One region of the Streptomyces sp. NBC_00704 genome, then DNA from elsewhere that is predicted to be linked to it. Evidence: riboswitches for the same ligand, from Rfam matches in the RefSeq annotation. Region 1 holds a riboswitch; the other holds the start of a gene.

The links. A riboswitch is a leader RNA that binds a small molecule or an ion and turns the genes downstream of it on or off. The one in region 1 is predicted to bind glycine.
Region 2: it holds a riboswitch for glycine, as region 1 does, so the genes downstream of both, gcvT (glycine cleavage system aminomethyltransferase GcvT) here and gcvP (aminomethyl-transferring glycine dehydrogenase) in region 1, are expected to answer to the same signal.

The regions. Positions count from the first base shown of each region.
Region 1 is NZ_CP109000.1:1,244,874-1,256,682, reverse strand. It holds gene OG802_RS05545 (MerR family transcriptional regulator) at 37-720, shown strand; gene OG802_RS05540 (DNA polymerase IV) at 832-2,268, shown strand; gene OG802_RS05535 (nucleotidyltransferase domain-containing protein) at 2,371-2,835, shown strand; gene OG802_RS05530 (PRC-barrel domain-containing protein) at 2,840-3,211, opposite strand; glycine riboswitch at 3,324-3,419, shown strand; gene gcvP (aminomethyl-transferring glycine dehydrogenase) at 3,604-6,489, shown strand; gene OG802_RS05520 (TOBE domain-containing protein) at 7,383-7,802, opposite strand; gene OG802_RS05515 (extracellular solute-binding protein) at 8,341-9,636, shown strand; gene OG802_RS05510 (carbohydrate ABC transporter permease) at 9,643-10,641, shown strand; gene OG802_RS05505 (carbohydrate ABC transporter permease) at 10,776-11,540, shown strand; gene OG802_RS05500 (endo-1,4-beta-xylanase) at 11,594-11,809, shown strand, end outside.
Region 2 is NZ_CP109000.1:5,729,704-5,741,512, forward strand. It holds gene mads8 (methylation-associated defense system ATP-binding protein MAD8) at 1-2,407, shown strand, start outside; partial or broken gene OG802_RS25010 (hypothetical protein) at 2,525-2,644, shown strand; gene OG802_RS25015 (L-serine ammonia-lyase) at 2,960-4,327, opposite strand; gene glyA (serine hydroxymethyltransferase) at 4,384-5,664, opposite strand; gene gcvH (glycine cleavage system protein GcvH) at 5,679-6,056, opposite strand; gene gcvT (glycine cleavage system aminomethyltransferase GcvT) at 6,187-7,314, opposite strand; glycine riboswitch at 7,388-7,493, opposite strand; glycine riboswitch at 7,494-7,593, opposite strand; gene OG802_RS25035 (AAA family ATPase) at 7,766-8,458, shown strand; gene OG802_RS25040 (enhanced serine sensitivity protein SseB) at 8,530-9,321, shown strand; gene OG802_RS25045 (enhanced serine sensitivity protein SseB C-terminal domain-containing protein) at 9,632-10,426, shown strand; gene OG802_RS25050 (ABC transporter permease) at 10,741-11,748, shown strand.

The DNA.
Region 1 (11,809 bases):
TACCGTCGAGAAGGCAGTTCAAGGACGGAGGTCGGCGTGAGAAGCAGCGGCGACGGTACGGCTGGGGGTGCCCCCGGACTCGGTGTCGGGGGAAGCGGTCCGTACCCTCCCCCGAGCTCTCGGTTGCGCCCGGGTGCGGGTTACCCGCACCAGGCGGGCGCGGCCGATCACGCCCCCCATCGACCGGCGGCCGTGCCGAGCGGCGAAGGGGCGGCGTCCATGGCGTCCGAACAGATCGGCTACCGCGGTCCGACGGCCTGCGCGGCAGCGGGCATCACCTACCGCCAACTGGACTACTGGGCCCGCACCGGGCTCGTCGAGCCGAGCGTGCGGCCCGCGCACGGATCCGGCACCCAGCGGCTGTACAGCTTCCGGGACGTCGTCGTCCTGAAGATCGTGAAGCGTTTCCTGGACACCGGGGTGTCGCTGCAGAACATCCGCAGCGCCGTCCAGCACCTGCGCGAGCGCGGGTTCAGCGACCTGGAGCGCATGACGCTGATGAGCGACGGCGCGACCGTGTACGAGTGCACCTCGCCGGACGAGGTCCACGCCCTGCTCCAGGGCGGGCAGGGCGTGTTCGGGATCGCCGTGGGCGTGGTGTGGCGAGACGTGGAGAGCGCGCTGTCGCAGTTGCACGGGGAGCGCGTGGACACGGGGGAGACGCTCGTCGGGCACAATCCGGCGGACGAGCTGGCGCGTCGGCGCAATCGGGCCGTCTGAGGCCCTTCCGGCGCGTCGGAGCGACCGGGCGGCTTGAAGCGGGTTCGGGTCCGGGGCGTCGGCGGCAGTGGTGGAACGCCGTTGTCAGTGGCGTGGTGCAGCATCGGACATGTGAGAAACGCGCCCACCATCCTGCATCTCGACATGGATGCCTTCTTCGCCCAGGCGGAGCAGGCGTCCAAGCCGAGTCTGCGCGGGAAAGCCGTGGTCGTGGGCGGTCTGGGGCCGCGCGGGGTGGTGGCGACGGCGTCCTACGAGGCGCGTGTCTTCGGAGTGCACTCCGCGATGCCCACGGCGCAGGCGCGCCGCCTGGCGCCCAACGCCGCCTATCTCGTGCCGCGCTTCGCGTTCTACCGTTCGATCAGCGAGCAGGTGATGGGGCTGCTGCGGGCGCTGTCGCCGCTGGTCGAGCCGCTGAGCCTGGACGAGGCGTTCGTGGACCTGGAGGCCGGTGAGGCCGCCTGGGACGGCGACTCCGCACGGCTGGCCGGCAGCCGGCTGCGCGGGGACATACGGGCGGTCACCGGTCTGACCGGTTCGGTGGGGCTGGCCTCCTGCAAGATGCTCGCCAAGATCGCCTCGGAGCAGGCCAAACCTGACGGCCTGGTGCTGATCGAGCCGGGCACCGAGCGGGCCATGCTCGGGCCCCTGTCCGTGCGCACGCTGCCGGGGGTCGGCCCGGCCACGGGGGACCATCTCCGGCGGGCCGGCATCACCACGGTCGACGAGATCGCCGAGGCCGGTGAGGACGAGCTGGTGAGGCTGCTGGGCAAGGCGCACGGGCACGCCCTGTACGCCATGGCGCTGGCGCGGGACGACCGGCCGGTGGTGGCCGAGCGTGAGACCAAGTCCGTGTCCGTGGAGGACACCTACGACGTGGACATCCACGACCGGACGCGGGTCGAGCTGGAGGTGCACAGGCTCGCGGACCGGTGCGTGCGCAGGCTGCGCGAGGCCGGTCTGTCCGGGCGGACCATCGTGCTGAAGGTGCGGCGCTACGACTTCTCCACGCTCACCCGGTCCGAGACGCTGCGTGGGCCGACCGACGATCCCGCGGTGGTCCGTGAGGCGGCGGCGCGGCTGCTGGACGCCGTGGACACGACCGGTGGCGTGCGGCTGCTGGGGGTCGGCGTCAGCGGCCTCGCGGACTTCACCCAGGAGGACCTGTTCGCCCAGGCCGCGGAGGAGCGTGCGGACGGGCCCGAGGAGGAACCGGCCGGTGAGCCCGTCGTCGAGGAGGCGGCGCCGGCCGAGCGGCAGTGGCGGCCCGGGCACGACGTCCGCCATGCCGAGCTGGGGCACGGGTGGGTGCAGGGCAGTGGGCTCGGCCGGGTGACGGTGCGTTTCGAGACGCCCGAGTCGGAGCCCGGGCGGGTGCGGACCTTCCGGACGGACGATCCGGGGCTGGAACCGGCGGATCCGCTGCCGCTGGTACGGCGAGGACCCGACGTGGGCGGCGGGCCGCAGGCCGCCGGAGTGACCGGTCCCGATCTCGGGCTCACGGGATGGGGATCCGGGAACTCTCGGCGAGACCGGTCAGTTACATAGAGTGAGGGCGAGTGGGTCGTCCGAAGGACGCCGGGTGGTGTGGCGGGACTCGTGAGGGACGGCGGTGCCGGGCGGCGGCGCCGACAGGGGAGGGGGAGCCGGATGAACGTCGACGGGGAGCGGTGCGCGGAGCGGGCTGCCGGGGTGTCGCCGCAGCGGGCGGCCGAGATGGGTTCGGTGACGGGCCGGGTGGCGCGGTGGGCCGCCGGTCGCGGCGACGCGGCCGGTCTGCTGCTCGTCGGGTCGTGTGCGCGGGGGGCGGCGCGCGCCGACTCCGACGTCGATCTGCTGCTGCTGTCGACGGCGCCCGACGGGTACGCGGCCGACGACGCCTGGCTGCGGGAGCTGTCCCTGGGCGAGGTGGTGCGGGTCCGTGCCTGGGGGCCGCTGACCGAATGGCGGCATCGCACCGGGTCCGGTCTGGAGGTGGAGCTGTGCGTCGGTCCCGCCGACTGGGCGAGAACCGATCCGGTCGACGCCGGCACACGAAGAGTCGTCACGGACGGAGCCCGGCCGCTGTACGACCCGGCCGGGATGCTGGAGGCGCTGATACGGGCCTGCGGCTGAGCGCTCAGCCGTCGTCCGTGCCGGCCAGCCGCCCGAAGTCGTGGTCGGGCAGCGGGGGAGGGCTGCCCAGGTCGAGACCGTAGTGGTGGTAGAGCTGGAGTTCCTGCTCCGGGGAGAGGTGGCGGCCCACGCCGAAGTCCGGGGCGTCCTTGATCAGGGCCCGGTCGAACGGGATGCGCAGGGCGCCCTCGACCAGTTCGCTGGGCTCCAGGGGGACGAAGGCGTCGCGGGTGAAAAGACCCGTGCGTATGGCCGCCCACTCCGGCACGCCGGTCGCGTCGTCCAGGTAGACCTCGTCGACGGTGCCGATCTTGGTGCCGTTGCGGTCGAACGCCTTGCGGCCGATCAGGTTGCGCGGATCGATGTCGGTCTGCACGGGCCCTCCACTGGGTCGCAACTCATCCGTTAGCACTACAAAAGTGCACAATGGGATCGGCGGCCACTCGAGAGGGTGATGTTGACCTCGCTGGTAGTCTGACAACGGCTGCTGACCCCGTGCGGGAGAGTCCTCCGAACGACATCGGAGGCGCCGAAGGAGCAAATCCTCCCCGGAATCTCTCAGGCTCACGTACCGCACGGACGAGGTCACTCTGGAAAGCAGGGCGGGTCCGACGGCGTCGACGGACCCCGCTCTCACCGACGGTGAAAGCCGGTCGTCCCTCGGGCGGCCGGTGAAGCTCTCAGGTTGAGATGACAGAGGGGGAGGCCGTCCGGGTACCCGCGCCGTGGTGACCCACGAAGGTCGTGTCAGACCAGGAGGCCTCCGTAATGACCGCCCATCGCATTCCACTCTCCGAACTCGAGCAGGGAATCCCGTTCGAGCAGCGCCATGTAGGACCCGATCACGAGGCGCAGGCCAAGATGCTCGCTCACGTGGGCTACGGCTCGCTCGACGAGCTCACGGCCGCCGCGGTCCCGGACGTGATCAAGAACGCCGATGCGCTGGACCTGCCCGGCGCGCGCACCGAGGCCGAGGTGCTGGCCGAGCTGCGCTCCCTGGCGGATCGCAACCAGGTCCTCGCCCCGATGATCGGGCTCGGCTACTACGGCACGTTCACGCCGCCGGTCGTCCTGCGCAACGTCATGGAGAACCCCGCCTGGTACACGGCGTACACGCCGTACCAGCCGGAGATCTCGCAGGGCCGGCTGGAGGCGCTGCTGAACTTCCAGACCATGGTCGCCGACCTGACCGGACTGCCGACGTCCGGTGCGTCGCTGTTGGACGAGGGCACGGCCGCCGCCGAGGCGATGGCGCTCTCGCGGCGGATGGGGAAGAACAAGAAGGGCCTCTTCCTCGTCGACGCGGACGCGCTGCCGCAGACCATCGCCGTGATCGAGACGCGTGCCGAGCCGGCCGGCGTCGAGGTCGTCGTCGCCGATCTGAGCGACGGGATCCCGGCGGAGATCGCCGAGCGCGAGATCAACGGCGTGCTGGTGCAGTACCCGGGAGCCTCCGGCGCCGTCCGTGATCTCGGGGCGCTGGTCGAGCAGGCGCACGGTCTGGGCGCGCTCGTCACGGTCGCCGCGGACCTCCTCGCGCTGACCCTGCTGAAGTCGCCGGGGGAGCTGGGGGCCGACATCGCCGTCGGCACCACCCAGCGGTTCGGGGTGCCGATGGGCTTCGGCGGACCGCACGCCGGCTACATGGCCGTCCACGAGAAGTTCGCGCGCAGCCTGCCCGGGCGGCTCGTGGGCGTGTCCGTCGACGTGGACGGCAACAAGGCCTACCGGCTCGCGTTGCAGACGCGTGAGCAGCACATCCGGCGGGAGAAGGCCACCAGCAACATCTGCACGGCGCAGGTGCTGCTCGCGGTGATGGCGGGGATGTACGCCGTCTACCACGGGCCCGACGGGCTGCGGGGCATCGCCCGGCGCACCCACCGGTACGCGGCCGTGCTCGCCGCCGGGCTCCGGGCCGGCGGGATCGACGTCCTGCACGGCTCTTACTTCGACACGCTGACCGTGCGGGCGCCGGGGAAGGCCGCGCAGGTCGTCGCCGGGGCGCGCGAGCACGGGGTGAACCTGCACCTCGTCGACGCCGACCACGTGTCGGTCGCCTGTGACGAGACGACCGGGCGGGCGCAGCTGGCCGCGGTGTGGGCCGCGTTCGGCGTGACGGGCGACGTCGAGGCGCTCGACGCGGTCACCGAGGACGCGCTGCCCGCCGGTCTGCTGCGCTCCGACGCGGTCCTGACGCACCCCGTCTTCCACCGGTACCGCTCCGAGACGGCGATGCTGCGCTACCTGCGCCGCCTCGCCGACCGGGACTACGCGCTCGACCGCGGCATGATTCCCCTGGGCTCGTGCACCATGAAGCTCAACGCGACCACCGAGATGGAGCCGGTCACCTGGCCCGAGTTCGGGCAGATGCACCCCTTCGCACCGGCCGAGCAGGCCGAGGGCTACCTGACGCTCATCCGTGAGCTGGAGGAGCGGCTCGCCGAGGTCACCGGGTACGACAAGGTGTCGTTGCAGCCGAACGCCGGGTCGCAGGGCGAGCTGGCCGGGCTGCTCGCCGTGCGCGGCTACCACCGGGGCAACGGCGACGAGCAGCGGACCGTGTGCCTGATCCCGTCCTCCGCGCACGGGACCAACGCGGCCAGCGCGGTGATGGCGGGCATGAAGGTCGTCGTCGTGAGGACCGCCGAGGACGGCGAGATCGACGTCGAGGACCTCCGTGTGAAGATCGAGAAGCACCGGGACGAGCTCGCGGTGCTGATGATCACCTACCCGTCGACGCACGGGGTGTTCGAGGAGCACGTCGCCGACATCTGCGCTCAGGTGCACGAGGCCGGCGGGCAGGTCTACGTCGACGGCGCGAACCTCAACGCGCTGGTCGGGCTGGCCAAGCCGGGGCACTTCGGCGGTGACGTCTCCCACCTGAACCTGCACAAGACGTTCTGCATCCCGCACGGCGGCGGCGGTCCGGGAGTCGGCCCGGTCGCCGTACGGTCGCACCTCGCGCCCTATCTGCCCAACCACCCGCTGCAGCCCGCCGCGGGCCCGGAGACCGGCGTGGGACCGATCTCCGCGGCTCCCTGGGGTTCCGCGGGGATCCTGCCGATCTCCTGGGCCTATGTGCGGCTCATGGGCGGCGAGGGCCTCAAGCGGGCCACCCAGGTGGCGGTGCTCAGCGCGAACTACGTCGCCAAGCGGCTGGAGCCGCACTACCCCGTGCTCTACAACGGGCCGGGCGGGCTGGTGGCGCACGAGTGCATCATCGACCTGCGGCCGCTGACCAAGGCGACCGGTGTGAGCGTCGACGACGTCGCCAAGCGGCTGATCGACTACGGCTTCCACGCGCCGACGATGTCGTTCCCGGTGGCGGGGACGCTGATGATCGAGCCGACCGAGTCCGAGGACCTCGTCGAGCTGGACCGGTTCTGCGACGCGATGATCGCGATCCGCGCGGAGATCGAGAAGGTCGGCTCGGGTGCATGGCCGGCCGAGGACAACCCGCTGCACCACGCCCCGCACACCGCCGCCGCCCTGGGCGGGGAGTGGAAGCACGCGTACTCGCGTGAGGAGGCCGTCTTCCCGGCCGGGGTGTCGGCCGCCGACAAGTACTGGCCGCCGGTGCGCCGGATCGACCAGGCCTTCGGCGACCGGAACCTGGTCTGCTCGTGCCCGCCGCTGGACGCGTACGAGGACTGATCGAGCGTGACGCCGACCGCAGGGCCCCCTCCACGACGGAGGGGGCCCTGCGGCCGTTCGCGGGCCCGGTGGCCCCGTCGGCGCGCGAGTGACCGCGCGGCGCGCGCCTTGTGAGCCACCCAGACCACGTCTGCCCGGTCGTTGCTGCCCGGCGCCCCCTGCCCGCCGTCGGCCGTCCCCTGTCCGTCGCCCGTCGGGTCCTGTCGGCCGTGCGTCGCCTGCCGGGGTCGGTCGGCCCGTGCGTCGCCCGTCGAGGTCGGTGCGCCTGTGCGCGGGCCGCTGGTCCCTGCCGGCCGCTGGCGTGGTCCTGTCGGCCGGGGTGGGAAGACCGTCCGGCGTCGCCCGCCGGGTCCTGTTGGCCGTGCGCCGCCCGTCGGGGCCGGTCGCCCGTGCGTCGCCTGCCGGGTCCTGTTGGCCGTGCGCCGCCCGTCGGGGCCGGTCGCCCGTGCGTCGCCTGCCGGGTCCTGTCGGCCGTGCGTCGCCTGCCGGGTCCTGTCGGGGTCGGTCGGCCCGTCCCTCGCCCGTCGAGGTCGGTGCGCCTGTGCGCGGGCCGCTGGTCCCTGCCGGCCGCTGGCGTGGTCCTGTCGCCGGGGTGGGAAGAGACCGTCCGGCGTCGCCCGCCGGGTCCTGTTGGCCGTGCGCCGCCCGTCGGGGCCGGTCGCCCGTCCGTCGCCCGTCGGGTCCTGTCGGCCGTGCGTCGCCCGCCGGGGTCGGTGGGCCCGTGCGTCGCCCGTCGAGGTCGGTGCGCCTGTGCGGGGGCCGCTGGTCCCTGCCCGCCGCTCGCGGGGTCCTGTCGGCCGGGGTGGGACGAGACCGTCTGTGCCCCCACCGGATCGCGCGGGGGCCGATGTGTGTGCGGGCGGCTCTGTTCGCCGGGCGGGTCGTGGTGCGTTCTACGCCGTCGCCACGGCCACTTCGGTCGCCTTGATCAGCGCCACGACGTCGGAACCCACGAAGAGCCCCAGGTCGGTCGCCGCCTCCTTGGTGATCACCGCCGTGAGCAGGGCGCCCTCCAGCGTGATCTTCACCGAGGCCATGACCTCGCCCACGGTGAGTCCGGTGATCGTGCCGGGGAGCCGGTTGCGGATGGACAGGCCGGCGACCTGCCCGGCGGCCAGGGCCACCTCGGTCGACTTCACCAGGGCGTGCACGGCGGTGCCCGGGGCGAGACCGAGCTGGTGCGCGGCCTCCAGGGTGATGGCCGCCGTGAGGTCCTGCCCTCCGTCGAGGCGGATCCTGACGGTGGCCATGACCTCGCCTGTCTGGACGGCGGTCACGGTGCCGGGGAGCTGGTTGCGGATGCTCATGGTCATGAGCGCCACCGTAGAGCCCTTGGTGCCTTATGTCTGGTATGCGGGTTTGTGTGCCGTAGTCACTCCCAGGGTGCGGGCGGTGGCCGGGCGGGGTGCGGCCGCCGGTCCCGGTCGGGAACCTTCCTGTCCGGGCATGCGGTTCCGTGGATGGTTTCGGCCATCGCGTGGGCGGTGGGCGCCGGTGTGAGCGGAGGGTGACGTTCTGGGGCGTGCGTGCCGGGGCGAGGGAGTCCCGTGTGGTGTCTGTGCTGCTCATGGGCCGGTCTGAGTCGGCGGCCGGAACACTCAGCGTCACGTCGGGCGGCGGGAGGGGGACCGACCGGTGTCGATCCCGGTGCTCTTCGGTTCCGTAATGTTCGCCCATTGATCCGAATGTTTCGATGTGATCAAGGGCCGCTGCTCACGCCGGTTTCCGAACTGGGCTCCATATTGGCTGCGTTCAAGGGGTTGCCTCGCGTTGGAGGGTGTCTCTAGGGTGCGGCAGCAGCGAAGCTTTCTGGATCTCGTTCGAAACTTTCGATCTATCAAGGAGCGCATGATGGGCGACCCGGCACTCTCCCGCCGCGGCTTTCTGGCGGCCTCCGCCGCGGCCGGTGTCAGCATGACGGCACTGAGCGCCTGCGGCGGCGACTCGGACGGAGGGTCGTCGGGCGGAACGACCACCATCGAGTGGTGGAACATCTCCACCACTCAGCCGACGAAGGACGTCTGGGCAGCGCTGGCCAAGCAGTTCGAAGCGCAGAACCCCAAGATCAAGGTGAAGATCGTCCAGCTGGAGAACGACGCCTACAAGTCGAAGATGACGGCGTTGACCGCCTCCGGGAAGCTTCCCGACATCTTCCACACCTGGGGCGGTGGCGTCCTGCGGCAGCAGGTCGACGCCGGGCTCGTCGAGGACCTCACCGACCGGACGAAGGGCTGGGGCGACAGCCTGCTGTCGGTCGCCCGGGAGCCGTACCTGATCGACGACAAGGCCTACGGCGTCCCGTTCGACATCGGCATGATCGGATTCTGGTACAACAAGGCGCTCTTCAAGAAGGCCGGCGTCGCTGCGCCGCCCACCACGTGGAGCGGCTTCCTCGACGCCGTGCGCAAGCTGAAGGCCGCCGGCATCACCCCGATCGCCCTGGCCGGCAAGGAGAAGTGGCCGGGCATGTACTACTGGGCCTACCTCGCGATGCGCACCGCGGGCGTCGACGCCCTGCGCAAGGCGGGCGAGGACAAGGACTTCACGGGCGACGGGTTCGTGCAGGCCGGACAGCATCTGCAGGACCTCGTGGACCTGCAGCCGTTCCAGAAGGGCTACCTCGGCGCCGCCTACTCCAGCCCCACCGGTCAGGCCGCGGCGGTCGGCAACGGCAAGGCGGCGATGGAGCTCATGGGTCAGTGGGCGCCGGTCGTGGAGGCCGACGCGGGCAAGGGGCTCGGCGCGAACCTCGGGTTCTTCCCCTTCCCGGCGGTCGACGGCGGCAAGGGCGTCATCACCGAGGTGTTCGGCGGAGGCGGCGGGCACGCGCTGCGCAAGGGCGCCCCGCAGGCGGCCGTCGAATTCCTGAAGTTCTTCGCCTCCGCCGCCACGGACACCACCCTGGTCAAGAAGACCGGCGTGCTGCCCATCGTCCCGGCCGCGGAGAGCGCCCTCACCGACCCCAACATCAAGGCCGTCCAGGCGCAGTTGAAGGGCGCCACCGGATTCCAGCTCTATCTGGACCAGGCGTACGCGCCCGCCCTCGGCCAGGAGGTCAACGACAGCGTCGCCGCTCTGATATCCGGCTCGAAGTCGCCCCAGCAGGTCGCCCAGTCGATCACCAAGGTCGCGAAGGAAGAGCAGTAGCCGGCGATGACCTCCACCTTCCTCCCGGACAAGCGCAGCGGTCCGGACATCACGCCCGCCCCTCCCGTCGCCGGCGCGGGCCGGGGACGGGCGCGGCGGCGGGCGCTGCACTGGCTCACCGCCGTCGCCTTCCAGGTGCCGGCGCTGGCGCTGTTCGGCACGCTCGTGCTGCTGCCGATGCTGTTCGCGCTGTACGCCGCGTTCTTCCGCTGGGGCGGCTTCGGCATGCCCGAGGACTTCGTCGGCGGCGACAACTTCACCCGCCTCTTCCAGGACCCGGTGTTCCTGGGCGACCTGTGGCGCTGCCTGCTGCTCGTGGGCCTCTCGCTGGTGCTGCAACTGCCGTTCGCGCTCGCCCTGGCCGTCGCGCTCAACCAGCGCATCCGCGGCCGGGCCGTGTACCGGATGCTGTTCTTCGCGCCGTACATCCTCTCCGAGGCGATCACCGGCGTGCTGTTCAGCATGATCTTCGCCCCGGACGACGGTCTCGCCGACCACGTGCTGGGGGCCGTCGGCCTGGACGGGGCGGGCGGGCAGTGGTTCGCCGACCCCTCCACCGTCATGGCGACCCTCTTCCTGGTCATGACGTGGAAGTACTTCGGCTTCCACATGATGCTCTACCTGGCCGGACTCCAGTCCATCCCGGCCGAGTTGACCGAGGCGGCCCTGATCGACGGAGCGGGCCCCTGGCAGCGCTTCCGCAACGTCACCCTGCCGCTGCTGGCGCCGACCCTGCGCATCAGCGTGTTCCTGTCCGTCATCGGCGCGATCCAGCTCTTCGACCTGGTGTGGGTCATCACCGCGGGCGGGCCCGACCACCACTCGGAGACCCTGGCCGTGACCATGTTCCAGTACGGCTTCAAGCGCTACCAGGTCGGCTACGCCAGCGCCATCAGCGTGGCCATGTTCGGCATCTGCCTCGTCTTCGCCCTCGCCTACCAGCGGTTCGTGCTCCGCCGCGACCTCCAGGGCGCCACCACGACCATGCGAGGAGGCGGCTCGTGAGCGTCGTCAAGACCGGTCCCGCGGCCCGCGGGACCGACCGGGGATCCCGCCGCGGCGACCGGGCGGCGCCCGCGGGCGGCCGGGGCGTCCGGTCCCTGCCGCTGCACCTGGTGCTCGGGATCGCCGGCGCGGTGATGGCCGTACCGCTCGTCTACGCGGTGCTGTCCGGCTTCAAGTCCACCGACCAGCTCTCCCGCAACCCCATCGGGCTGCCCGACCCGTGGGTCCCCTCCAACTACACCGACATCCTCGGCTCCGGCTCGTTCTGGCGGCTGGTCGGCAGCAGCACCCTCATCGCGGTGGGGACGACCGTCGTCGTCGTCGCCGTGTCCGCGCTCGCCGCGTTCTCCTTCGCCCGGTTCGCCTTCCGCGGGCGGGAGGTGCTGTTCACCCTGTTCACGATGGGGCTGATGTTCCCCTTCGCGGTGGCGGCGCTGCCCCTGTTCCTGCTGCTGCGCTCCTTCGGGCTGCTGGACAATCCGCTCGGCGTGATCCTGCCGCAGGCGGCGTTCGGACTGCCGGTGACCATCGTCATCCTGCGCGGCTTCTTCCGGGAGATCCCCGCCGAGCTGGAGGAGGCGGCCACCCTGGACGGCTGCGGGCCGCTCGGCTTCTTCTGGCGGATCCTGCTGCCCATGGCCAGGCCGGCCCTCGGCACGGTGTCCGTCCTCGCCGTCGTCGGCAGCTGGAACAACTTCCTCCTGCCGCTGCTGGTCTTCAACGAGCCCACCTGGTGGACCGTGCCGATCGGCGTGCAGCAGTTCCAGGGCCAGTACTCCGCCGAGTACGCCCGCGTGTTCGCCTACCTCGTCCTCGCCATGGTTCCCGCCCTGGCCTTCTACTCCGTCGCCGAGCGCCAGCTCGTCGGCGGTCTCGCCGCCGGCGCCACCAAGGGATGACGCGCGCCCGCGGACCGTACGGCTCACACCCACCCGACGTGAGGAGTCGCACCATGCCCAGAACCATGCCCGGAACAGCAGTCCGTACCCGGCTCGGGCTCGCCGGAGCCCTCGCCGCCGTGCTCGTCGCCGCCGGGGCCGTCGCCGGGCCGGCCGCCCAGGCGCACGAGCGGCCGGGCCACGGGAAACCGCAGCCCACCCTCGCCGAACTCGCCCAGCGCCACGGACGCTACTTCGGCAGCGCCACGGACAACCCCGAACTGACCGAC
Region 2 (11,809 bases), 4.5 Mb from region 1:
TCAGACCGGTATGGGACACCACATCGTGGTCTCCTCCCGCTCGGTCGACGAGCTGCGTGCCCTGATCGGCCCTGTCCTGGCGGACCGGAACCTGGACATCGAGGAGCGCCATGTGGCGACCTTCTTCGACCAGTTGCGGGAGTTGTCCGGCAGTTTCGCCTTCAAACTCGCCGCCCTCGGTGAGAGCAGCCACAGCGAAGTCCTCGGCCTGGCCCTGGCGCGCCTGTACCTCGGATGCCAGGGCGCTCTGGGGAACCAGATCCTGATCCCGCTCGACGCGCACACCGATCTGTACGGCGAAGACCGTCGTCGCGCCGCAGCCGGTGACGCGATGGTCCGGCTGCACCGGACCGACCTGGCGCTGTTCGACCTCGACGCGGCACGCAGGACAGTAGTGTGCAGGCTGGTCGAGGTGAAATGCTTCACCGGGGCGGGTGGTCTCGGGGCGTACGAGACGAAGAAGAAGCAGATCGCTCAGCAGGTCGAAGGAAGCCAGCGAGTGCTGGCCGCGCAGTTCGACCCCGCAGTCGAGCGCACCGACCGCCCGTTGCAGAACCTCACCCTGCGCTCCCTGCTGGGCTACTACCTCGCCCGCGCGAACCGGTACGGACTCTTCGACGACAAGGGGTATGCCGAAGCGCACTGGCTGCTGGACCACCTCGATCACGGCTACTCGCTGGAGTTCGCCAGGACAGGGCTGATCTTCGATCTGGGCCAGGCAGGTACTGACGTCGAGACCGACGGCGGTGTCACTTTCCACCGGGTCGGGAAGGACGGGGTGAAGCGGCTGCTGGAGGCCATCGAGACCGAATACCTCGGCGGCCAGGTACACAGCTCGCCGAAGCAGCTCTCGATCGCCGATCTCGGTATCGAGCACGGTCAGGCCGCGCGGAGTCTGGGTCCCCAGGAGCGGACCCGTGAAGTACCCGACGAGCCCGCCCCCCTACAGGCCGTGGTCGACTACGCCCCGGAGCCGGAGCCGGAGCCGGAGCCGGAGCCGGAGCCGGAGCCGCAGTCGTCGCCGGCTCCGGAGGACGCCCGACGCGTAGCCGTTGACGAGCTTCCCCAGCGGCCTCCGGAGGAGCCCGCCCGGCTTGACACGGCATCGGAGGCGCCCCCGGCGTCCGCGTCGGCACATCCGCCGCGGGACGAGCATGCGTGGGCCGAGCCGCGTGTCGCTGAGCAGACGGCGGAGGCCGGGGACGGTTTTGCGAACGTGGACGTGTTCCTCGGCGCGTCTCACCAGACGCAACAGTACGGCCTGCTCGGTATGACCGCGGGACGAAAGGTGGCTCTGGACCTCAACGAGACCCACACCATCAGCCTGTTCGGTGTCCAGGGAGGCGGCAAGAGCTACACCCTCGGCTCGATCCTGGAGATGGCCAGTCTTCCCGCGCCGGGCGTCAACCAACTCTCCCATCCGCTGGCCAGCATCGTCTTCCACTACAGCGACACCCAGGACTACGCGCCGGAGTTCACCAGCATGACCAGGGCCAACAGCGAGGTGGAACAGGTCGCAGGACTCCGCGCCCGCTACGGCGCGGAGCCTGCCGCTCTGTCCGACGTCCTCTTGCTGGCCCCCTCCGACAAGGTGGAGGAACGCAAGGCGGAGTATCCGGACTTGGAGGTGCGCCCTCTCGCGTTCGCATCTTCGGAGCTTCAGGCAGCGCACTGGCGGTTCCTGATGGGGGCCATCGGTAACCAGGCGATCTACATCCGTCAGCTCGGGCGGATCATGAAAGCCCACCGCCACGACCTCACTCTGGAGGCTATCCGGCAAGGCGTGGACGAGTCGTCGCTCTCCGACTCGCTGAAGCAGCTGGCCTTCCAGCGGCTGGATCTGGCTGCCGACTACATCGACGACAGCGTCCGTCTCAAAGACCTGGTCCGGCCAGGACGACTGATTATTGTGGACCTGCGTGACGAGTACATCGACAAGGACGAGGCACTCGGCCTGTTCGTCGTCCTGATGCAGCTCTTCGCCGACGCCCGGCAGGATGGCGAGCCTTTCAACAAGCTGGTCGTCTTTGACGAAGCCCATAAATACATTCACAGTCCGGATCTCGTGGATGGTCTTGTGGCGAGCGTCCGGGAAATGCGCCACAAGGGAATGTCCATCCTGGTGGCCAGCCAGGATCCGCCCTCTGTGCCCATTTCGCTGATCGAGTTGTCCAACCATATGGTGCTGCACAAATTCACGTCCCCGGCGTGGCTCAAGCACTTGCAGAAGGCGAATGCGGCGCTTTCCAGCCTCACTCCGGAGAAGATGGCGGGGCTCGAGCCGGGTGAGGCCTTCGTTTGGTCCGGCAAAGCCACGGACGAGGCATTCACTCGAGGCGCGGTGCGGATCCAGTGCCGTCCCAGGGTCACCCAACACGGAGGCGCGACGAAGACGGCGGTCACGTAGAACGGCGCGCCCCTCCCGCTCGGCCGGCGGGCCTCATGGCCACCGGGGTCGGGCGGGGCCCTGGCTTGCGAGAACCCGGCCGTACTGCTCGCCGCCGGTGAACTCCAAGGTATCGCTGTGGCCCCCGTGTGCACGGAGGGCGTCCCGTCCACCGCCTGCCACAAGCTGCGCGGCGATGCCGTGGGCGCGGTAGCAGGGCTGTACTGGCGCGCCGACTTCGATCGGTTCGGCCTGTATATCACCACGGACGCCGTGGCCCGCCACGTTGCCCACCCCTGGCGGATAACGCCACCGACTACAGGGCGGCACTCGGTAAGGGCGAGTCCACGCCGCTCGCGGGACCCCCTGCGGCCAGCCCCTGGGATCCCGTGCTGGCCATCGAGATGGCGGGGGAGCTCGTCCAGGTCGAGCTTTACCACGGGATTTCCCACAGACTTTTTCATGGCCTTTCAAGCCTGTCCCGGGGAGTTTCCAGGGGCTTTCCGCCGTGTAAGCAGGAGAGGCTCAGACAGCGCTGAAGGCCCGCGAACGCCCCGGTCAGGGCTCACGCCCTCAGCACTCGATGATGTTCACGGCCAGCCCGCCGCGCGCCGTCTCCTTGTACTTGACGCTCATGTCGGCGCCGGTGTCCTTCATGGTCTTGATGACCTTGTCCAGGGACACCTTGTGCGAGCCGTCGCCGCGCATCGCCATGCGGGCCGCCGTGACGGCCTTCACCGCGGCCATGCCGTTGCGCTCGATGCAGGGGATCTGCACCAGGCCGCCGACGGGGTCGCAGGTGAGGCCGAGGTTGTGCTCCATGCCGATCTCGGCCGCGTTCTCGACCTGCTCGGGGGAGCCGCCCAGCACCTCGGCCAGGGCGCCCGCCGCCATCGAGCAGGCGGAGCCGACCTCGCCCTGGCAGCCGACCTCGGCGCCGGAGATGGAGGCGTTCTCCTTGAACAGCATGCCGATCGCGCCGGCCGCGAGGAGGAAGCGCACCACGCCGTCCTCGTCCGCGCCGGGAACGAAGTTCATGTAGTAGTGCAGGACCGCGGGGATGATGCCGGCCGCGCCGTTCGTCGGGGCCGTCACCACCCGTCCGCCGGCCGCGTTCTCCTCGTTGACCGCCATCGCGTACAGCGTGATCCACTCCATGGAGTGGGCCAACGCGTCGCCCTCCGCCCGGAGCTGACGGGCCGTCATGGCGGCGCGGCGGCGCACCCGCAGGCCGCCCGGCAGGATGCCCTCCTGGGACATGCCCCGGGACACACAGGCCTGCATCACGCGCCAGATCTCCAGCAGCCCGGCCCGGATCTCGTCCTCCGTGCGCCAGGCGCGCTCGTTCTCCAGCATCAGGGAGGAGATCGACAGGCCGGTCTCACGGGTCAGGCGCAGCAGCTCGTCACCCGTGCGGAAGGGGTACTTCAGCACCGTGTCGTCGAGCTTGATGCGGTCCTCGCCGACCGCGTCCTCGTCGACGACGAAGCCGCCGCCGACCGAGTAGTACGTCTTGGACAGCAGTTCCGCGCCCGAGGCGTCGTGGGCCCACACCGTCATGCCGTTGGCGTGGTAGGGCAGGGCCTTGCGGCGGTGCAGCACCAGGTCGTCGTCGAAGGAGAAGGGGATCTCGTGGCTGCCGAGCAGCCGCAGCCGTGAGGACTCCCTGATCCGCGCCACCCGGTCGTCCGCCCCCGCCACGTCGACGGTGCGAGGCGAGGCGCCCTCCAGGCCGAGCAGCACCGCCTTGGGGGTGCCGTGGCCGTGGCCGGTCGCGCCCAGTGAGCCGTACAGCTCGCAGCGGACGGACGCGGTGGACTCCAGCAGGCCCTCGTTGCGCAGCCGCCGCGCGAACATGCGCGCCGCACGCATCGGGCCGACCGTGTGGGAGCTGGACGGGCCGATGCCGATCGAGAACAGGTCGAAGACCGAGATGGCCACGGGTACTCCTTCAAAAAGGGCGGGGGCGCACGTCGTCGGGCGCCCCCGCCGTGGAACTACTTGTTCAGGCCGGGGTACAGCGGGTGCCTGTCGGCCAGGGCCGTGACCCTCGCCTTCAGCTCCGCGCGGTCGGCCTCGGGGAACGGCGAGGGCGCCGTCAGCGTCCGCGCGATCACGTCCGCGACCTCCGCGAAGTCCTCGGCGGTGAAGCCGCGGGTCGCGAGGGCCGGCGTGCCGATCCGCAGACCCGAGGTGACCATCGGCGGCCGGGGGTCGTTCGGGACCGCGTTGCGGTTGACGGTGATGCCGACCTCGTGGAGACGGTCCTCGGCCTGCTGCCCGTCGAGCTCCGACTCGCGCAGGTCGACCAGGATCAGATGGACGTCCGTGCCGCCGGACAGGACGTTCACACCGGCCTTGCGCGTGTCCTCGGCCGTCAGGCGCTCGGCGAGGATGCGCGCACCGTCCACTGTACGGCGCTGGCGCTCCTTGAAGTCCTCCGAGGCCGCGACCTTGAAGGAGACCGCCTTGGCGGCGATCACGTGCTCCAGGGGGCCGCCCTGGAAGCCCGGGAAGACGGACGAGTTCAGCTTCTTCGCGAACGCCTTCTTCGCGAGGATGACACCGCCCCGGGGCCCGCCCAGCGTCTTGTGGGTGGTGGAGGTGACGACGTCGGCGTACGGGACCGGGTTCGGGTGCAGGCCCGCCGCGACCAGACCGGCGAAGTGCGCCATGTCCACCCACAGGTACGCCTCGACCTCGTCGGCGATGCGGCGGAACTCGGCGAAGTCCAGCTGCCTCGGGTACGCCGACCAGCCCGCGATGATCACCTTCGGGCGGTGCTCCCTGGCGAGCTTCTCGACCTCGGCCATGTCGACCAGGCCGGTCACCGGGTCCACGTGGTAGGCGACCACGTCGAACTGCTTGCCGGAGAAGTTCAGCCGCATCCCGTGGGTCAGGTGGCCGCCGTGGGCCAGGTCGAGCCCGAGGATGGTGTCGCCGGGCTGGGCCAGCGCGAACAGGGCGGCCTGGTTGGCGGACGCGCCGGAGTGGGGCTGCACGTTGGCGTACTCGGCGCCGAACAGCTCCCTGATCCGGTCGATCGCGATCTGCTCGGCGACGTCCACGTGCTCGCAGCCGCCGTAGTAGCGGCGGCCCGGGTAGCCCTCGGCGTACTTGTTGGTCAGCACCGAGCCCTGCGCCTCCATGACCGCGAGCGGAGCGAAGTTCTCCGAGGCGATCATCTCGAGCGTGGACTGCTGGCGGTTCAGCTCGGCGTCGACCGCGGCGGCGATCTCCGGGTCGAGCTCGTGCAGGGGCGTGTTCAGGACGGACATGCGTCTGCGACTCCTCAGCCGGCGGTGTAGGCGGTGTACTCGTCGGCGGAGAGCAGGTCGCCCGGCTCGTCCGTCACGCGTACCTTGAACAGCCATCCGCCCTCGAAGGGGGCGGAGTTCACCAGCGACGGGTCGTCGACGACGTCCTGGTTGACCTCGGCGATCTCACCGGAGACGGGCGCGTACAGCTCGCTGACCGACTTCGTCGACTCCAGTTCGCCGCAGGACTCGCCCGCGGTCACCGCGTCGCCGACCTCCGGGAGCTGGACGAAGACCACGTCGCCGAGCGCGTTGGCCGCGTGCTCCGTGATGCCGACCGTCGAGACGCCGTCCTCGACGACCGACAGCCACTCGTGCTCCTTGCTGTAGCGCAGCTGCTGGGGGTTGCTCATGGCCTGAATTCTCCTGTACGCGGTGGAGTGCTGTTGAAGGGGGACGGCTGCGGACGCACGTGAGCAGCGAGAATGTGCGCAGTCTCACGCGGCCCGGTCGCACGCTGCGGCGCGGGGACGCGCCCAGTGTCTACTTCTGGCGCCGGTAGAACGGCAGCGCCACGACCTCGTACGGCTCGTGCGCGCCGCGGATGTCGACGCCGACGCCCGGGGCGCCCGGCGCCGCGTGGGCCGCGTCGACGTACGCCATCGCGATCGGCTTGCCGAGGGTGGGGGAGGGGGCGCCGGAGGTGACCTCGCCGATCACCTCGCCGCCGGCGACGACCGCGTACCCGGCGCGGGGGACGCGACGCCCCTCGGCGACCAGGCCGACCAGCACGCGCGGCGGCTTCTCCTCGGCGCGGGCGGCGGCCGCGGCGAGCGCCTCGCGGCCCACGAAGTCGCCCTCCTTCTGGAACTTCACCACCCGGCCGAGCCCGGCGTCGAACGGGGTGAGGGAGGTGCTCAGCTCGTGCCCGTACAGCGGCATGCCCGCCTCCAGGCGCAGCGTGTCCCGGCAGGACAGACCGCAGGGGACCAGGCCGGCGCCCTCGCCGGCCTCGGTCAGCGCCTGCCACAGTTCGACGGCGTGCTCCGGCTTCACGAACAGCTCGAAGCCGTCCTCACCGGTGTAGCCGGTGCGCGCGATGAGGGCGGGGACGCCGGCGACCGTGCCGGGCAGGCCGGCGTAGTACTTCAGGCCGTCGAGGTCGGCGTCGGTCAGCGACTTCAGGATGCCGGGCGACTGCGGGCCCTGGACGGCGATCAGCGCGTAGGCGTCCCGGTCGTCGCGGACCTCGGCGTCGAAGCCCGCCGAGCGCTCCACGAGCGCGTCCAGCACGACCTGGGCGTTGGAGGCGTTGGCGACGACCATGTACTCGCTCTCGGCGAGCCGGTACACGATCAGGTCGTCCAGGATGCCGCCGTCGGCCCGGCAGATCATGGTGTAGCGGGCGCGGCCCGTGCCCACGGCCGAGAGGTCGCCCACCAGCGCGAAGTTCAGGAGCTCGGCCGCCTGCGGGCCGCTCACGGTGATCTCGCCCATGTGCGAGAGGTCGAAGAGCCCGGCCCGGGTGCGGACGGCGGTGTGCTCGTCGCGCTCGGAGCCGTAGCGCAGGGGCATGTCCCAGCCGGCGAAGTCGGTCATCGTCGCGCCGAGCGAGCGATGCAGGGCGTCGAGCGCGGTGCGGCGCACGGCCGTGGATTCGGTACTGCTCATCGGTCGGTCGTCTCCCAGGGGCAATGGGGTCCCCCGCGCGAGCGGATCCGGGCGTGGGGGATGGCGAGGTCGTTCCTCCCCATCTGTCATCGGAACCTGAGAGGTTCGCCATGATCGCGAAGATCGTGACTTGCACCTTGGGTGGAGCCGCCCGTGGGCGACCCGCTTTTCAGATGTGCCTCGCCCGCGCGGTAACGGTGCCTGAGAGATTCAAGGGAGGGACTTGCTCCTTCGGCGCCCCAGCGAAGCTGCTGCTGAGGACTCTCCCGCGCGGATTCAAACGGCCGGTATGCAGTTGGCGCGGCCATCATCGCACGGCCCGCCCCGATCACGGCAGGGCCGTATCTGTAACCGGCCTGTGTCGGTACGCGCATGAAAACGCGAGACGCCGCCCATTACCTTCTCTTTACGCTTGGCGGGGATGAGGCCCACCTGACCCCAGGGGAGGACGATCACGGTGAACAGGACGACGCGCACGGCGACGACCACGGCGTTGGCCACCGGCGCGGGGATCGCGCTGCCCGCCCGGCCGGGCCCGACGGCCCGGGACGCGCGCGCTGCGCGGCCCGCGCCCGTCGTCCGTGACCTCCGCGACCGGGCCGGCCGCAGCCCGCACGGCCTGCTCTTCGGACCCCGCGACCTGGTCGTGGTGACCGGCCTGCCCGGCAGCGGCAAGTCCACGCTGATGCGGCGGACGGCGGGCGGCGTCCGCGTCGACTCCCAGGACACCCGCGACCGCTGGGACGCGCGCATGCCCGGCTTCCTGCCCTACGCCCTCTACCGCCCCCTCGTCCGCCTCTCCCACTACGCCGGGCTGCGCCGGGCCCTGCGCGGCGGCGGGGGCGTCGTCGTGCACGACTGCGGCGCGCAGGCCTGGGTCCGCGGCTGGTTGGGCCGCGCGGCCCGCCGCCGCGGCGGCACGCTCCACCTGATCGTCCTCGACGTCGGCGCGGACACGGCGCTGGCGGGCCAGCGCGAGCGCGGCCGGGGCGTCTCGCGCTACGCCTTCCTGCGGCACCGCCGCGCGGCCGCCCGGCTGCTGCGCGCGGTGGAGAAGGGGCGGCTGCCCGCGGGCTGCGGGGCGGCGGTCCTGCTCGACCGGCCCGCGGCCGACGTCCTGCGGCGCATCGGCTTCACGGGCTGAACCGGGCCTCCCGGCACCCGTTAGCCTTTCGGTCACAGCAGTGAGAGCGGTTCTCGGCAGGCGGTAGGCAGATGGACTTCCCACCGGCGGACTTCCCGACGGAATTCCCGGCGCAGGCACACCCCCATTCGCACGGCGGATGGCCCGGCAACGAGCTGGAGGAGGTGCTCTCCGCCTCCCTCGGCGTGCCCGAGGCCGGCGCCCGGATCGTGGAGGTGCTCGGCCGCAGCTTCGTATGGGTGCCGCTGCCCGGCGGCGGCGGCCCGCACAGCGGCCCCCTCGACCTGCCCACGCTGGAGCTGGACGGCCAGGTGTACGTGCCGGTCTTCAGCTCCGAGGAGCAGCTGCGCCGGGTCGCCGGCGCGCACATGTCGTTCACGGTCGCCCCGGCCGTGGAGTTCGCCCGCGGGCTGCCCCCGCAGGCCGGCATCCTGGTCAACCCCGACGGCGTGGTCGGCGTCCCGCTGCCGCCGCCGGCCGTGGCCGAACTGTGTCGGGCGGGCCGCACCCCGCTGGACGGCCCGGCGAGCGGCGGCCGGGTCCGCCTCTACGAGCCCGACTGGCAGGACGACCCCGTCGACTTCCTGGCCGCGGCCTCCGCGGAGTTCGAGGCCATCGGCGTGGTCCGCACCGCCCGCCGCTGCCTGGCCGCGATCGAGACGGCTGACCCGGTGATGTTCGTCGGTGTGGAACTCTCCCAGTGGGAGGGCGACCTGCGCGCGTTGCCGCTGGAGGCCCTCGGCAGGGCGCTGGGCGCGACGGCGTCGCCCTGGCCCGTCAACCTGGTGCTGCTGGACGTCGCCCAGGACCCGGTGGGGGAGTGGCTGCGGGAACGGGTCCGCCCCTTCTACACGCGGCCCTGACCAATCGCGCGAGGCCGCGGCCGACGGCGTTCCCGCCACAAGGCGGCGGGGAGGGCCGCGAGGCCGCGGCCGACGGCGTTCCCGCGGCGAGGCCGCGGGGAAAGGCCGTGGGGACGGGCCGCGCGGACCAGGTCGGGCGGACGGGCCGTGGGGGCGGCCCGGGGGCGGGGGGCCGCGGCCCGCTACGGCTCGCGCGCGGGGGCCCGGGGTCACAAACGGACCGCACCCGCCAACGTGCCGGTCCTCCTGACCCCTTGGACGCTTAAGCTGGACTCCGACGCGGGACGACACGGAAGAAGGGGCGGTACAGGTGAGCGCCAGCGGCATCGCGACCGGTCAGGTCGAGCACATGCTGCGCCAGGTCACGCCCGGGCGCTACGACGCCTACGAGGCGCTCCTGCGCGCGCTCGCGACCCCTTCCTCCGGCCAGGTCTGGATGCTGCTGTGGCACGGCCAGGCCGGCTCCCCGGACGCGCAGTACGGGAACATGGAGGTCGAGGGCCACGGCTACGCGCCCTGCGTGACCTCCGCACAGGAACTGAGCGCCAGCGGCTGGAACAGGTCGTACGAGGTGATCGACGGGCTGGACGCGGCCCGCACGCTCTACCCCGACCACTACGGCCTCTGGCTGAACCCGCACGCCCCCGGCGGTGGCATGGGCATCCCCTGGCTGGACCTGCGCCGCATCGCCACCGGTCTGGAGCGCCAGCCCGCCGGCCCGCTGCGGCTGTCCGAGCCCGGCATCGAGATCCCGCAGTTCTACGCCCTGCTCGCGCAGAACGCCCACCGCACCCCGGTGGTCCGCGCGCTGCGCCGGGCCTGGGTGCAGCCCGCGCTGGGCGCGCCCTACCTGGCCCTCGGTCTCGACGTCTACGAGTCCTCCCCGCCGGCCGTGGACGCCGTCCGGGCGATGATGCAGCAGTCCGTCGCGGCGGTGCCGGACGGGCTGCCGGTCTCGACGGTCGCCATGACCGACGAGTACGACCCCGTCGTCATGTGGATGCGCGCCAACGCGCGGCCGTTCTACGACCGCGAGGCGCACGCCGCCGCTCCCGCCCAGGCTCCCGCGGGCGGCTACGGCTTTCCGCCCGCCGGACGTTACTGACCCCTTCGCCGCTCCTGACTCCATGGCAGGAGTCGGACTTCTTCGCGCGTAGATAACAGCGATATGGGGTGGACGCGCCCAATATGCCCGAATTTGTCACTGTCCGGGGGGCGTTACCCGCCGTCCGGATAACGGAACCCCTCTACCCGCATCACGTTTACGCATCCATTCACTGCCAAGTCTGGCAACAGATCGCCAAAGCGTTGAAGACTCCCGCTCCAGGGGGACTTATCCCCCGCGTATTACGGACTGATCACGCCGCTACAGCGGCAAGTGCGGGCCGGCTACCGCCGGTTGAGAGGGGTCCCTGCCAGATGACGGCACCATTGCACGAGCCGACCGCGGAAGCGGCCCCGAGTGCGGCCGAGGAAGCGGCGGTCGCCAGCAGCGACGCCAAGGCCGTTCAGGGCCGTTCCCTGGGCCGGATCGCCTGGGAGCGCCTCAAGCGGGACAAGCTCGCCCTCACGGGCGGAATCGTGGTGCTCCTCCTCGTGGTGGTCGCGCTGCTCGCGCCCGTCATCACGAGCCTCCTCGGGCAGGACCCGAACGAGTACCACGAGAACCTCATCGACCCGCTCTTCGGCACCCCCACGGGTTCCCTGGGCGGCCTGAGCGGCGACCACCTGCTCGGCGTCGAGCCGGTCAACGGCCGCGACATCTTCGCCCGCATCCTCTACGGGGCCCGGATCTCCCTCCTGGTCGGCTTCCTGTCCGCCGTGGTGGCCGTGATCCTCGGAACGGTGCTGGGCATCCTCGCCGGCTTCTTCGGCGGCTGGGTCGACTCCCTGATCAGCCGGGTGATGGACGGTCTGCTCGCGTTCCCGCAGCTGCTGTTCATCATCGCGCTGGTCTCCGTCATGCCGAACCACATGCTGGGCCTCACCGGTTCGAGCGTGCGCGTCTTCGTGATGATCCTGGTCATCGGGTTCTTCGGATGGCCCTACATCGGACGCGTGGTGCGCGGCCAGACGCTCTCGCTGCGCGAGCGCGAGTACGTCGAGGCCGCCCGCTCGCTCGGCGCCGGACGGATGTACATCCTGTTCAAGGAGCTGCTGCCCAACCTGGTCGCCCCGATCGTCGTCTACACCACGATGATGATCCCCACCAACATCCTCACCGAGGCGGCGCTGAGCTTCCTGGGCGTCGGCGTCAAGCCGCCCACCGCCTCGTGGGGACAGATGCTCTCGAGCGCGATCGACTACTACGAGTCGGACCCCATGTACATGGTGGTCCCCGGTCTGGCGATCTTCATCACCGTGCTGGCGTTCAACCTCTTCGGTGACGGCATCCGGGACGCGCTCGACCCCAAGGCCTCGCGCTGATCCGCCCCGCAGGGGATCCGCGACCACAGCGAGCCGCAGAACCGCCGGGAACACGGCGCCC